DNA from 4 places in the Pannonibacter sp. CBAS1226 genome. Region 1 is predicted to be linked to each of the others. Evidence: predicted binding sites of a transcription regulator. Region 1 holds the regulator's gene; each other region holds the start of a gene.

Region 1 (3,007 bases):
GGTGTTCTGGATCAGCAGCGCCGTCACCGGCGGGCCGCCGGCCAGCGCCTCACGGTCCCCCGTCAGCACGCGGCCGATGAGGCTCTGGTCGAGGAACCTTGTGCCGGTGCGCAGGGAACTGCCCTCGACCATCGACTTGTCGAGCCTGTAGATCGCCCCGTTGTTGTGGAAGGCGCCGCCCCCCTCATACTGCCAGGAGCCTGCAACAGCTGCAATGCTGGCCGCCGCATGCATGGAGACAGCGCCGTTGCGGCTGCGGGTAAAGCCATAGCCAAGACGGATGAAGGTGCGCTTCACCTCGCCGATCATCCGGGCAAGCTGCGTGATCTCCTCTGCCGGAACGCCGGTGATCCCTTCCGCCCATTCCGGGGTGCGGGTGGCAAGATGGGCTTCCAGCTCGTCCGGGCAGTCGGTGTAACGGGCAAGATAGTCCCGGTCGGCCAGGCCGTCACGGAACAGCACATGCATGATGGCACAGGCCAGCGCCGCATCGCTGCCGGGCTTCAGCACGATTCCGAGATCCGCCTGCTTCATCGTTTCGGTGCGGTAGACGTCAATCACGATGATCTTCGCACCACGTGTCTTGCGGGCGGTGATGGCGTGGGTCATGACGTTCACTTGCGTCGCGACCGCATTGGTGCCCCAGATGATGATCTGGTCGGCCTTCATCATCTCGCGCGGGTCCGGCCCGGCCAGAAGCCCGGTTCCGGCCACATAGCCGGTCCAGGCCGGATTGGTGCAGATCGAGGAAAACTGCTGCGAATAGCCCTTGGCATGGCGCAGGCGGTGGATGCTGTCGCGCTGCACCAGCCCCATGGTGCCGGCGTAGTAATAGGGCCAGACCGTCTCCGGCCCATGCTTCGCCTCCGCCTCCAGGAATCGCGCGGCAATAAGGTCCAGTGCTTCGTCCCAGGAGATGGGCTCGAACCGCCCTTCCCCCTTGGCACCCGCGCGGGCCATCGGCGTCACCAGCCGGTCCGGATGGTACAGCCGTTCGGCATAGCGGGCGACCTTGGCGCAGATGACGCCCGCCGTGTAGGGATTGTCCGCCGCCCCGCGCAGGCGGCCGATGCGGCCCTCTGCCGTCACCTCCACATCCAGCGCGCAGGTGGAGGGGCAGTCATGCGGACAGGCGGAATGGGCGGTGATGGTGACAGGCTTGTTCATCTTCGGTCTTTTCGGGGTCCCGGTGGCGCCGCCCCAGAGCAGAATGCCGCCTAAGGCAGGGTGAGGCCGCCTGCGAAGCGCAGGCAGCGCGGGAACTGTGTCTTCTTCTTTCGCCAGCTTTCGGGACACCGGCGCATGAAGTCAAGCCGGGCCCGCAGGCAATTGCACGCAAGGTACCGTTCTGCCGGGAAAAGGCGCAGCGGCGGTGTGTTGTCTTGAGTGCATGCGACAGGAACATCCCGCTAACCTCACCTTAAGACTTGTGGAACACAGTGAGAACAGCTAAGGTACGTTCATGATTTGTACCAGACCCTCCAACGGGGACCTCACATGCTGACGCGCAAGCAACACGAACTGCTGATGTTCATTCATGAGCGCCTGAAGGAATCCGGGGTTCCGCCGTCCTTTGACGAAATGAAGGACGCACTGGACCTCCGGTCCAAGTCCGGCATTCATCGTCTGATCACGGCGCTGGAGGAGCGCGGCTTCATCCGCCGCCTGCCCAACAGGGCGCGTGCCATGGAAGTGGTCCGCCTGCCGGATTCGGTCACGCCGGGCCTGTCTTCGCCGCGCGGCAAGGGCTTTGCGCCCTCTGTGATCGAAGGATCGCTCGGCAAGGCATCTGCCCCGGCCGCCGCTCCATCCGCTCCGGCGGCGGAAAGCGCCCCTCACTTCACCTCCATCCCGGTCATGGGCCGCATCGCCGCCGGTGTTCCGATCGAGGCGATCCAGACCCACAGCCATTCCATTTCCGTGCCGCCCGAGTTGATCAGCCGCGGGGAGCACTATGCGTTGGAAGTGCGCGGTGATTCGATGATCGAGGCCGGTATTCTGGATGGCGACACGGTGCTGATCCGCAAGACCGACACGGCCGAGAGCGGCGACATCATCGTGGCACTGGTGGACGACGAGGAAGCAACGCTCAAGCGCCTGCGCAAGAAGGGCGCTTCCGTTGCGCTGGAAGCTGCCAACCCGGCCTATGAAACCCGCATCTTCGGCCCCGGCCGCGTGCGCATCCAGGGCAAGCTCGTTGCCCTGTTCCGGCAGTATTGAGCCGCTGCCGCCCGATCGACACGCTAGAAGAATGCCGGAGACACTGTTTCCGGCATTTCTGTTTATGGCGGCACGCGGCACGCACCCGGCAGACTTGCGTCACCGGCAACTGGGCGGGCCCGTGCGGTGGCTGCACGCATGCAAGAGCAATTCCGGCAAAGGCGGCACCGGTTTCGCGTCCGGAATCGCGTGAAAACAGGCAGCCAGAGCACGGCCGGCCGCTCCGTTTTCATCGGAAGGGCTCCAGGCATGTTGCGCCAGCCACTCAAAGCCTTGATACGGGCGGTGCAGAAGCGTCCGGACCAAGTTCCCGCCGGGCACAGGAATAGCTGCCCTCCCCTCCCCTTGCCCCCTGCGTCAAAACGCATCTTGCTCCGGACGCGTCTGCGCCGCAGTTAGCGGGTAAGGAATTATCCTGATTTGCCGCAAGCCGGCCAGCACAAGGAGGCCCTCATGACCATCGAGACATCCGGCCAGTGGCCAGCCCAGTCGCCCGCCCATGTCGGCGTGCGCGGCCGTTGCCCGCGCTGCGGTCAAGGGCATCTGTTCAAGGGCTTCCTCACCCTTGCCCCGTCCTGTGAAGTCTGCGGCCTTGACTACAGCTTCGCCGACCCGGCGGATGGCCCGGCCTTCTTCGTCATCTGCTTTGCCTGCGTTCCGAGCGTTGCCTTCGCCATGTGGCTGGAAATTGCCTACACGGCGCCCTATTGGGTCCACCTCTTCACAACGCTGCCGCTGCTCCTCCTCACCTGCATTCCGCCCCTCCGCCCCCTCAAGGGCTGGCTGG
Region 2 (3,007 bases), 350 kb from region 1:
AAACGCATCGGCAGGCTGAACGCTGGCGGTCAGCGTGAGGGAAGCAATGGCAGCGCTTGCCAGAAGTGTGGAGAGGAAACGTGCGGGCTGCAGCGTATGACGCATGGTCTCAAAAGGCCTCAAGCTCGAAATCAGATGAGGACCGGCCACTCGCCCCCGGGGCCAATCCGCTCAATGATGCCGGGGCAGTCCACAAAGCCTCGCAGGTATAAGATCTTGCCGCTGTGACCGGTGTCACAGGAACGGCGGACCGGCAGATGGAGCCCGGTTTCCGAACGTTCAGACCCTGCAGACTGTTCCGCTGGCAGAGCGCAAAGCTACCCTGCCAGCGGCAACCAGATGGTTAATGAAACCCAACCTTCACAACAGTTTGAAACGAATGCCCGGCCCCGGCGCGCCCCTGCATTTCTCTGCAAGGGCGGTCATCAGGCCCGGCCATCCGCAGGCTTCCGCAACACTCCGTCAGAACGGGATCTCGTCGTCCATGCCGCCGCCATAGCCGCCGCCTGCACCACCGGAGCCGCCAGAGCCACCGCCATAACCGCCGCCGCCACTGGAGCCGCCACCGTAACCGCTGCCGCCGCTCGAACCACCGCCATAGCCGCCGCCACCGCTGGAGCCGCCTTCATAGCCGCCGCCTGAGCCGTAATCCGGCAGTGCGCCACCACCGCCGCCGCCGCCGCCTTCACCGCGCCCGTCCAGCATGGTCAGTGCCGAGTTGAAGCCCTGCAGCACCACTTCGGTGGAGAAGCGCTCCTGGCCGCTCTGGTCCTGCCATTTGCGGGTCTGCAGCTGCCCTTCGATGTAAACCTTCGCGCCCTTGCGAAGATATTGCTCGGCAATCTTGCAAAGGCCTTCATTGAAGATCACCACCCGGTGCCATTCGGTGCGCTCGCGCCGCTCCCCCGACCCGCGGTCCCGCCACGTCTCGGACGTGGCAATGCGCAAATTGGCGATGGGACGGCCATCCTGCGTGCGGCGGATCTCGGGATCCGCCCCCAGATTGCCAACCAGAATGACCTTGTTCACGCTACCCGCCATACCAGTGGCTCCTGCTTTTGTCTGTCGTTTGTCGTCCAATCCCGGCACGGGCACAGCCCAAGGCCGGCGCCGCCCTGCGCCTGCCCGCTGCTCACAAGAACAGCCTGGAAACACGCCCCTTCCGGCCCGGAAGCCAGATCAGGCGCCCTTCTGGACGGCAGCAGAAACCGGTTGATCGGGCGACCCTAACGCCTCTTCGCCCCTCATGCGAACCATTCTGCCCGGCTGCGCCGCGTTGTCCACAAACCTGGCCGCTTTCAAGCCGCTGCAGGCATAGATTGTTCTTTTTTTGTTCCTATCGTCAAGAGCCATTTGCCTGCCTTGGCGGAAAAGGCCCAGCCCCGCCGGAAAAGAGGCACGACAGCAGTTTTTCGCGGAGATGCGGCTTGCTTCAGATTTTTGTTCCTGTTACGTTCCTTACGAAATGTGATCCGGCAGACCCGCAAAAACGTAGGCCAAGCCGCAGATTGTCAAAGGCCCGCCCTTGAAGATGCGAAGGAAGGACCGCAGATGAGACAGACGGAACATTCCGGACAGACGGGTCCGTCCTTGCCGGTCAAGCACGAACCATCGCCGCAGCTCAGGCTTTTCTCAGGCTGATTTTTTCACGAGCCTTCCATCGCGCCTGACCGGAACAGGCCAGGACATTCTCACCCGCACAGCATTTTGCCAGTTGAGGCCTGTTGTGCGGCGCTTATAACTGCTGCCAGTTTTCATGCCCGCGCCGGGCAAGTTCAGGACGATACCGATGGCCAAGGATGCCGCCGCCGAACCGCAGAGCAAGGAACAGGGATCTGCCCTGACGGGCCTCAGCCGTGACAAGATGATTTCCATCCGCGGCGCGCGCGAGCACAATCTCAAGAACGTTGATCTGGACCTGCCGCGCGACAAGCTGATCGTGATGACGGGCCTGTCCGGGTCGGGCAAGTCGTCTCTCGCCTTCGACACGATCTATGCGGAAGGCCAGCGCCGCTATGTCGAAAGCCTCTCGGCCTATGCCCGCCAGTTTCTGGAGATGATGCAGAAGCCGGATGTGGATCAGATCGACGGCCTGTCTCCCGCCATCTCGATCGAACAGAAAACCACCTCGCGCAACCCGCGCTCGACGGTGGGCACGGTCACCGAGATCTATGACTACATGCGCCTGCTGTTTGCGCGCGTGGGCACCCCCTACTCGCCGGCGACGGGTTTGCCGATCGAGAGCCAGACCGTCAGCCAGATGGTCGACAGGGTCATGTCGCTGGAGGAAGGCACCCGGCTTTACCTGCTGGCTCCGGTGGTGCGCGGGCGCAAGGGCGAGTACCGCAAGGAACTGGCCGAGCTGATGAAAAAGGGCTTCCAGCGGGTCAAGATCAACGGCGAGTTTCATGAGATTTCCGAGGCCCCGGCCCTCGACAAGAAGTTCAAGCATGACATCGATGTGGTGGTGGACCGCATCGTCGTGCGCGAGGACATTGCAGGCCGTCTTGCAGACTCCTTTGAAACGGCGTTGAAGCTGGCCGATGGCATTGCCATTGCCGAATTTGCGGACAAGCCGCTGGAGATCGCCACCGGCAAGGATGCGGTGCTGCAGAACCGCAATGAAACCCATGAGCGGATCATCTTCTCGGAGAAATTCGCCTGCCCGGTGTCCGGCTTCACCATCCCCGAGATCGAGCCCCGCCTCTTCTCCTTCAACAATCCCTTCGGCGCGTGCCCGTCCTGTGACGGCCTCGGCACGACGCTGGCCTTCGAGGCGGACCTGGTGGTGCCCGATCAGAGCCTGTCGCTGCGCGAGGGCGCGGTGCTGCCCTGGGCCAAGACCGGCTCGACCTCACCCTATTATGCCCAGACTCTGGAAGCCATCTGCCGGCATTTCAAGGTGTCCATGGCAACGCCCTGGCGCGAGCTGCCGGATGACGTGCGCCATGCGGTGCTGTACGGCACCGGCAAGACCGAGCTTGAGTTCGTCTATGACGACGGTGTG
Region 3 (3,007 bases), on a different contig from region 1:
TGACGGGCGCGCTCGACCAGCTTTTCCAGATAGATCTCGTCCTTGCCGAAGGCGGCCTTGGCCTCGCGCTTGGCGGCGACCACTTCGCGCACCAGCGTGGCCTCGTCGCGGATGACGCGCATGCCGCGCCCGCCGCCGCCCCAGGAGGCCTTGAGCATCACCGGATAACCGATCCCATCCGCCTGAATCTTGATCTCCTCGATGTCATCGGGCAGCGGATCGGTGGCCGGCATGACCGGAACTCCGGCCTCGATGGCGAGATTGCGCGCCGCCACCTTGTTGCCAAGGCGGCGCATGGTCTCGGGCTGCGGGCCGATGAAGATGATGCCGTTCTGGGCGCAGGCCTCGGCAAATTCGGGGCTCTCCGACAGGAAGCCATATCCCGGATGGATGGCATCGGCGCCCGAGAGTTTGGCAACCCGGATGATCTCGTCGATGGACAGATAGGCCTCGATCGGGCCCAGGCCCTTGCCGACCTGATAGGCCTCGTCGGCCTTGAAGCGGTGCAGCGCCAGTTTGTCCTGCTCGGCAAAGATGGCGACGGTTTTCAGCCCAAGCTCATTCGCGGCACGGAACACGCGGATGGCGATTTCAGATCTGTTGGCAACGAGAATCTTACGGATGGCCAAGCCCATACCTCCCCAATATGAAAGCGCATGAGTCATACAAAGGGATGAGGGCAAAGAAAAGAGCCAACACTCTTGACCTATTCGCCTGCGCCAGCTCAACAATCAAACGCCCCATAATGGGACATATTTCTTTATTTTTGACCCGGTTCAACTGGTTGCCGGGAGCAACCAGTTACGTCCCCCTACCGCTATTTCGTGGCCCTGCCGTCTGAACACTACAAACTGTCGTACGAACAAAACAAAAACGCATAACGGACAGCGATTCGTGCATGAGTCGTTCCGCTTTGGTGCTGAAGGTTGAGATAGCGCTCGTGAAAATTGCTGATCCGGTTAACCTGATCTGCACGATTTCCTGAGCTTGACGCGATTCCGGAAAACGGCGCCCTGCCCACCTTAAATCCTTGGTCAGATTCAGGATTTCGTGGTCACCCCCTTGTCGGAAACCACATGTCGTAGGGAACAAAAACAGACTCGCGGCTTGTCTGCGATTCGATCAGCCTTTGTTCCAGACTCGTTCCTTTGCCCGGATTCGCTGCCCCGTTTCAGCCATGGCGCCGCGTTAGAACCGGGGCCGAAAATCGTGAGGGACAGGGGGAAGACCCTATGCTAGACAGCCTTCCGCACGCCCTGACCTTTGTGAGGGCCAAGACACCCGGCCGAACGAAGCACTCCGCGCGATGCCTCCGATCCAGATCATGACCTTGCCGCCGGCCGCCCGGTCCAGAACCGTTACGGCAGTGCTGGGCCCGACCAACACCGGCAAGACCCATCTCGCCATCGAGCGAATGCTGGCCCAGCCCTCCGGCCTCATCGGCCTGCCGCTGCGCCTGCTGGCGCGCGAGGTCTATGGCCGTCTGGTGGAGCGCGCAGGCGAGGCTGCGGTTGCCCTGATCACGGGCGAAGAGAAGATCGTCCCCAAGGCACCGCGCTTCTGGGTTTCGACGGTCGAGGCGATGCCGCTCGATCTCAACACCGAATTTGTCGCCATCGACGAGGTGCAGCTGGCCGCCGACATGGAGCGCGGCCACGTCTTCACCAACCGCATCCTGAACCTGCGCGGCCGCTCCGAAACGCTGCTGCTGGGCTCTGCGACCGCCCGTCCTCTGCTGGAAAAGCTCATTCCCGGCCTCAATGTGGTGACGCGGCCGCGCATGTCGGTGCTGACCTATGCAGGCTCCAAGAAGATTTCGCGCCTGCCGGCCCGTTCCGCCGTCGTCGCCTTCTCCTCCAGCGAGGTCTATGCGATTGCCGAGCTGATCCGCCGTCAGCGCGGCGGCGCGGCGGTGGTGCTGGGCTCGCTCAGCCCACGGACGCGCAACGCACAGGTGGAGCTGTTCCAGAACGGTGACGTGGATTATCTGATCGCCACCGACGCGATCGGCATGGGCCTCAATCTGGATGTGGACCACATCGCCTTTGCCGGAAACCGCAAGTTCGACGGCTATCAATACCGCAATCTCAGCCCCGCCGAGATGGGCCAGATCGCCGGGCGCGCCGGGCGCCACATGCGCGATGGCTCTTTCGGTGTGACGGGCCGTGTCGATCCCTTGTCCGATGATCTCGTGGAGATGATCGAAAGCCACCGGTTCGATGCGCTGAAAGTTTTCCAGTGGCGCAACACGCAGCTCGATTTCACGTCGATTTCCAGCCTGCGTGACACACTGGACCTGCCTCCGCGTGAAGACGGACTGGCCCGTGCGCCAGCCGCCGACGACGCGCAGGCCCTCGAATATGCCGCAAAGGATCACGGCATCCGCGACATGGCGTCCTCCCCCGCACGGGTGGCGCTGCTCTGGGATGTCTGCCAGGTGCCGGACTATCGCAAGATCGCCCCGGCTAACCACGGAGACCTGCTTATCCACCTATACACGTTGCTCGTGCGCAACGGGGTGGTCGATGAAGACTGGTTTCAGCGTCAAGTGGCTTTCGCAGACAGGGTGGATGGTGATATCGACACTCTTGCGAACCGGATTGCGCACATCCGCACCTGGACTTTCGTGGCAAACCGTGCCGAATGGCTGAAGGACCCTGTTCACTGGCAGGGCGTCACCAGAGGCATTGAAGACAGGCTGTCGGACGCCCTGCATGACCGTTTGACCCAACGGTTCGTGGACAGGCGGACAAGCGTATTGATGAGACGTTTGAGAGAGAACGCCATGTTGGAAGCGGAAATCACGCAGACTGGGGACGTCCTTGTGGAGGGCCAGCATATCGGCCGCCTGCAGGGGTTCCGGTTCGCGCCGGATGCGGTTGCGGACAGCCCGGAAGGGAAGGCCGTACGCGCAGCAGCCCAGAAGGCACTGGCCAGCGAGATCGAAGCCCGTTCCGACCGGCTGTCGCGCGCGCCCAATGAAGATTTCGTCCTGAGCACGGACGGC
Region 4 (3,007 bases), on a different contig from region 1:
TTTCGCCAGTTCAGGATCGAAAATGTCCTCGGTGAATGTATCCTCGGCCCCGATGGACTTGCGCTCACGATGTGGTTCCACCGGGCGATCGTCGATCCCGCGCGAGATGCGGTAATACCATACGCCCGACTTTCCGAAGTGCTCGCGCAGGAACTCGGCCGATTTCCCGCGCAGATCGGCCCCAGTCAGGATGCCGAGGCGCTCCATTTTTGCTGCCGTCGCAGGGCCGACACCATGGAACTTCTTGACCGGCAATGCTGCCACGAACGCCGCGCCGCGCGCCGGCGTGATGACCGCCTGCCCGTTGGGCTTGTTCAGATCGCTCGCCATCTTGGCGAGGAACTTGCAGTAGGAAATTCCGGCGGAGGCGTAGAGGCCCGTCACTTCCTTGATCCGGTCCCGGATGACCTGCGCTACCGTTGTCGCGACAGGAATGCCCTGCTTGTTCTCGGTTACATCCAGATAGGCTTCGTCGAGAGACAGCGGCTCGATCAGATCAGTGTGCTCGGCGAAGACCTCCCGTATCTGTGCTGACACCGCGCGATACACCTCAAAACGCGGCTTCACGAAAATCAACTCGGGACAACGGCGCTTCGCCGTGACCGAGGGCATGGCTGAGCGCACGCCGTAAACCCGAGCCTCATAGCTTGCGGCGGCGACCACGCCTCGCGCCGCCGAGCCGCCTACCGCGACAGGCTTGCCCCGCAATTCAGGATTGTCGCGCTGCTCGACCGAGGCATAGAACGCATCCATATCGACATGGATGATCTTGCGGATTCTCCCCTCCGGCTCGCCTGTCTCCCCGATCTGTCTCCCCGGTTCCGTCATGGATCGTCGTCAACCTGCCGGAACCGCCGGCTTCTCCACGATCTCCAGCCGATCGGCGGGCAACGGCCGTTGCAGGGCCTTCGCCTCGCGCCAGTCGGCGGTCAGCCAGGTCTCCACCTCGCCAGGGCTTGTGAGTATCGCCGGCATGGCGCCGGGATGGATTGGCTTGACCACATCATTGGCATCGGTGGTGAGGAAGGCGAAGAGTTCATGCTCGCCCGGTCTCGGCGTGCGGTTCGATCCGCGCGTTCCCTCCCATCGCGTCCAGATTCCGGCGAAGAAGAACAGCGGCTGCCCCTGGTCGAGTGCGAACCAGTAGAGCGGCTTGCGCTTGGTCGCGGGGTCAGGCGTCTTCCCGTACTCGGAGAAAGCCGTCGCGGGCACGACACAGCGATGCTCGACCCCGAGCCACTGTTGCCAGTGCCGTATCCAGGTCTTGCGCACATTGGTGACGCCGGTGTCGGGTGCGTCGGGGGCTTTCAAATGTTCAACCGGCGTGGGCATGCCCCAGGTCAGTCTTGCCAGTTCGCGTCCTCCCTCGGTGTTGCGCACCACTGGCGCGGGCCGGTCCGGATAGACGTCAAGCGATGGTTCGAGGTTGCCGATATTGTCGTTGGTCAGGGCCACAAAATCCCGGATCGCTTGCTGGTTGGTGGTCAGATTGTAGAGGTTACACAAATCCGCTTCTCCGGTTTTACGCCGACCATACGCCAGAACCTTGGGCAAGGCTTCCGTTCACATCTTTCGGGACTCAGATTGACTCACGCCCCACAAAAGAACAAATAAGGAACATAGCAACAGGATTTGCCGTTGAGAAGACCCGGAGCCCACCTTCCACATGCACGAGCGCGCCATCAGTCCAGCCATTGCGGCCCTTCGCGCGCGCATCGCGCAGCTTGAGGGCGACAGCACCCGCGCGCGGGACGTGCTGCCCTTCGGAATCGCGCCGCTGGACAGCAAACTGCCCGGCGGCGGGCTGGCCCTCGGCTGCCTGCATGAAGTCGCGGGTGGCGGCAACGGCGCGGTCGATGGCGCGGCGGCAGCCTCATTCGCCGCCGGGATCGCCGCCCGCACCTCCGGCCCGGTACTCTGGTCCGTCGCGCTTCAGGATCTCTTCGCGCCAGGGCTGGAACAGGCAGGTCTGCCGCCCGACCGGGTGATCTTCGTCGAGGCCGGGGACGACAAGGAGGTGCTGGCCTCTATGGAAGAAGGCTTGCGCCATGGCGGGCTCGGCGCGGTGGTCGGCGACGTCGCCCGCCTGCCGATGACCGCCTCGCGGCGACTGCATCTGGCCGCGAAAGAAACAGGCACGCTCTGCATCGCGCTGCGCCGGTGGCGGCGGCAGTCGGAAGCCAGCGATTTCGGCCAGCCGACTGCCGCGATGACCCGCTGGCGCATCTCAGCGCTGCCAGCCTCGCCCTTGCCGGTGTCCGGCGTCGGACGGCCGCGCTGGCTGGTCGAACTGATCCGGGCGCGGGCGGGTGAGTGTCTCGATATCGAACTGGAGGAATGCGATGGCTCGGGTCATCTCGGTCTTCCTGCCGGATTGGCCGACGGATCGGCTGCGGCGGCAGGCGGGCAGCGCAGCGCCGCCGGGTGAGGCACCGCTGATCATCGTCGGCAGAGAGAAGAATCGCCGCGTGGTGACGGCCGCCGACGCTGCGGCGCGCGCGCTTGGGCTGCGCGCCGGCATGGCCGTGACCAAGGCGCAGGCGTTGGTGCCGGGGCTGATGATCGAACCCGCCGACCCGGGGGCCGATCAGGACGGCCTCGAACGCCTCGCGCTCTGGGTGCTGCAACGCTTAAGTCCGATCGTGGCGGTCGATGCCCCGGACGGGATCGTGATCGACTCGACGGGCGCCGACCATCTGCATGGTGGCGAGACCGCGATGCTCGAGGCGTTGATCGGGCGGCTTGCCCTGTCGGGCGTCACCGCTCGCGCCGCGATCGCCGATAGCTGGGGCGCGGCGCATGCGCTGGCGCGCTATGCCGCCGATCCCGTCGCTGTCGTCCCGCCGGGCGCAATCATCCCCGCCCTCTCGCGGCTACCGCTGGAAGCCCTGCGGTTGCCGCCCGCGATCCCGGCCGGTCTGCGCGACCTCGGTTTTTCTTCCATCAGCGATGTCCTGGCCCAACCGCGCGCGCCGCTGACCCGCCGCTTCGGCCCCGAACTCTGCCG

What was found. Region 1 encodes LexA, which represses DNA repair genes until DNA is damaged. Its sites were predicted from a motif close to TGTTCNNNNTGTGTTCNG; they were not measured.
Region 2: AC0CMF_RS02435 (single-stranded DNA-binding protein) is a predicted target of LexA. The motif match lies at 1,321-1,338, and genes of this name have one in related genera.
Region 3: AC0CMF_RS19285 (helicase-related protein) is a predicted target of LexA. The motif match lies at 1,131-1,148, and genes of this name have one in related genera.
Region 4: AC0CMF_RS24710 (ImuA family protein) is a predicted target of LexA. The motif match lies at 1,603-1,620, and genes of this name have one in related genera.

What each region holds. Positions count from the first base shown of each region.
Region 1 is NZ_JBVOUO010000001.1:887,131-890,137, forward strand. It holds gene AC0CMF_RS04025 (molybdopterin oxidoreductase family protein) at 1-1,167, opposite strand, end outside; gene lexA (transcriptional repressor LexA) at 1,498-2,220, shown strand; gene AC0CMF_RS04035 (DUF983 domain-containing protein) at 2,674-3,007, shown strand, end outside.
Region 2 is NZ_JBVOUO010000001.1:532,939-535,945, reverse strand. It holds gene AC0CMF_RS02440 (L,D-transpeptidase family protein) at 1-105, opposite strand, end outside; gene AC0CMF_RS02435 (single-stranded DNA-binding protein) at 463-1,041, opposite strand; gene uvrA (excinuclease ABC subunit UvrA) at 1,865-3,007, shown strand, end outside.
Region 3 is NZ_JBVOUO010000007.1:201,960-204,966, forward strand. It holds gene pyc (pyruvate carboxylase) at 1-629, opposite strand, end outside; gene AC0CMF_RS19285 (helicase-related protein) at 1,325-3,007, shown strand, end outside.
Region 4 is NZ_JBVOUO010000020.1:25,010-28,016, forward strand. It holds gene dinB (DNA polymerase IV) at 1-828, opposite strand, end outside; gene AC0CMF_RS24705 (SOS response-associated peptidase) at 838-1,506, opposite strand; gene AC0CMF_RS24710 (ImuA family protein) at 1,667-2,428, shown strand; gene AC0CMF_RS24715 (Y-family DNA polymerase) at 2,343-3,007, shown strand, end outside.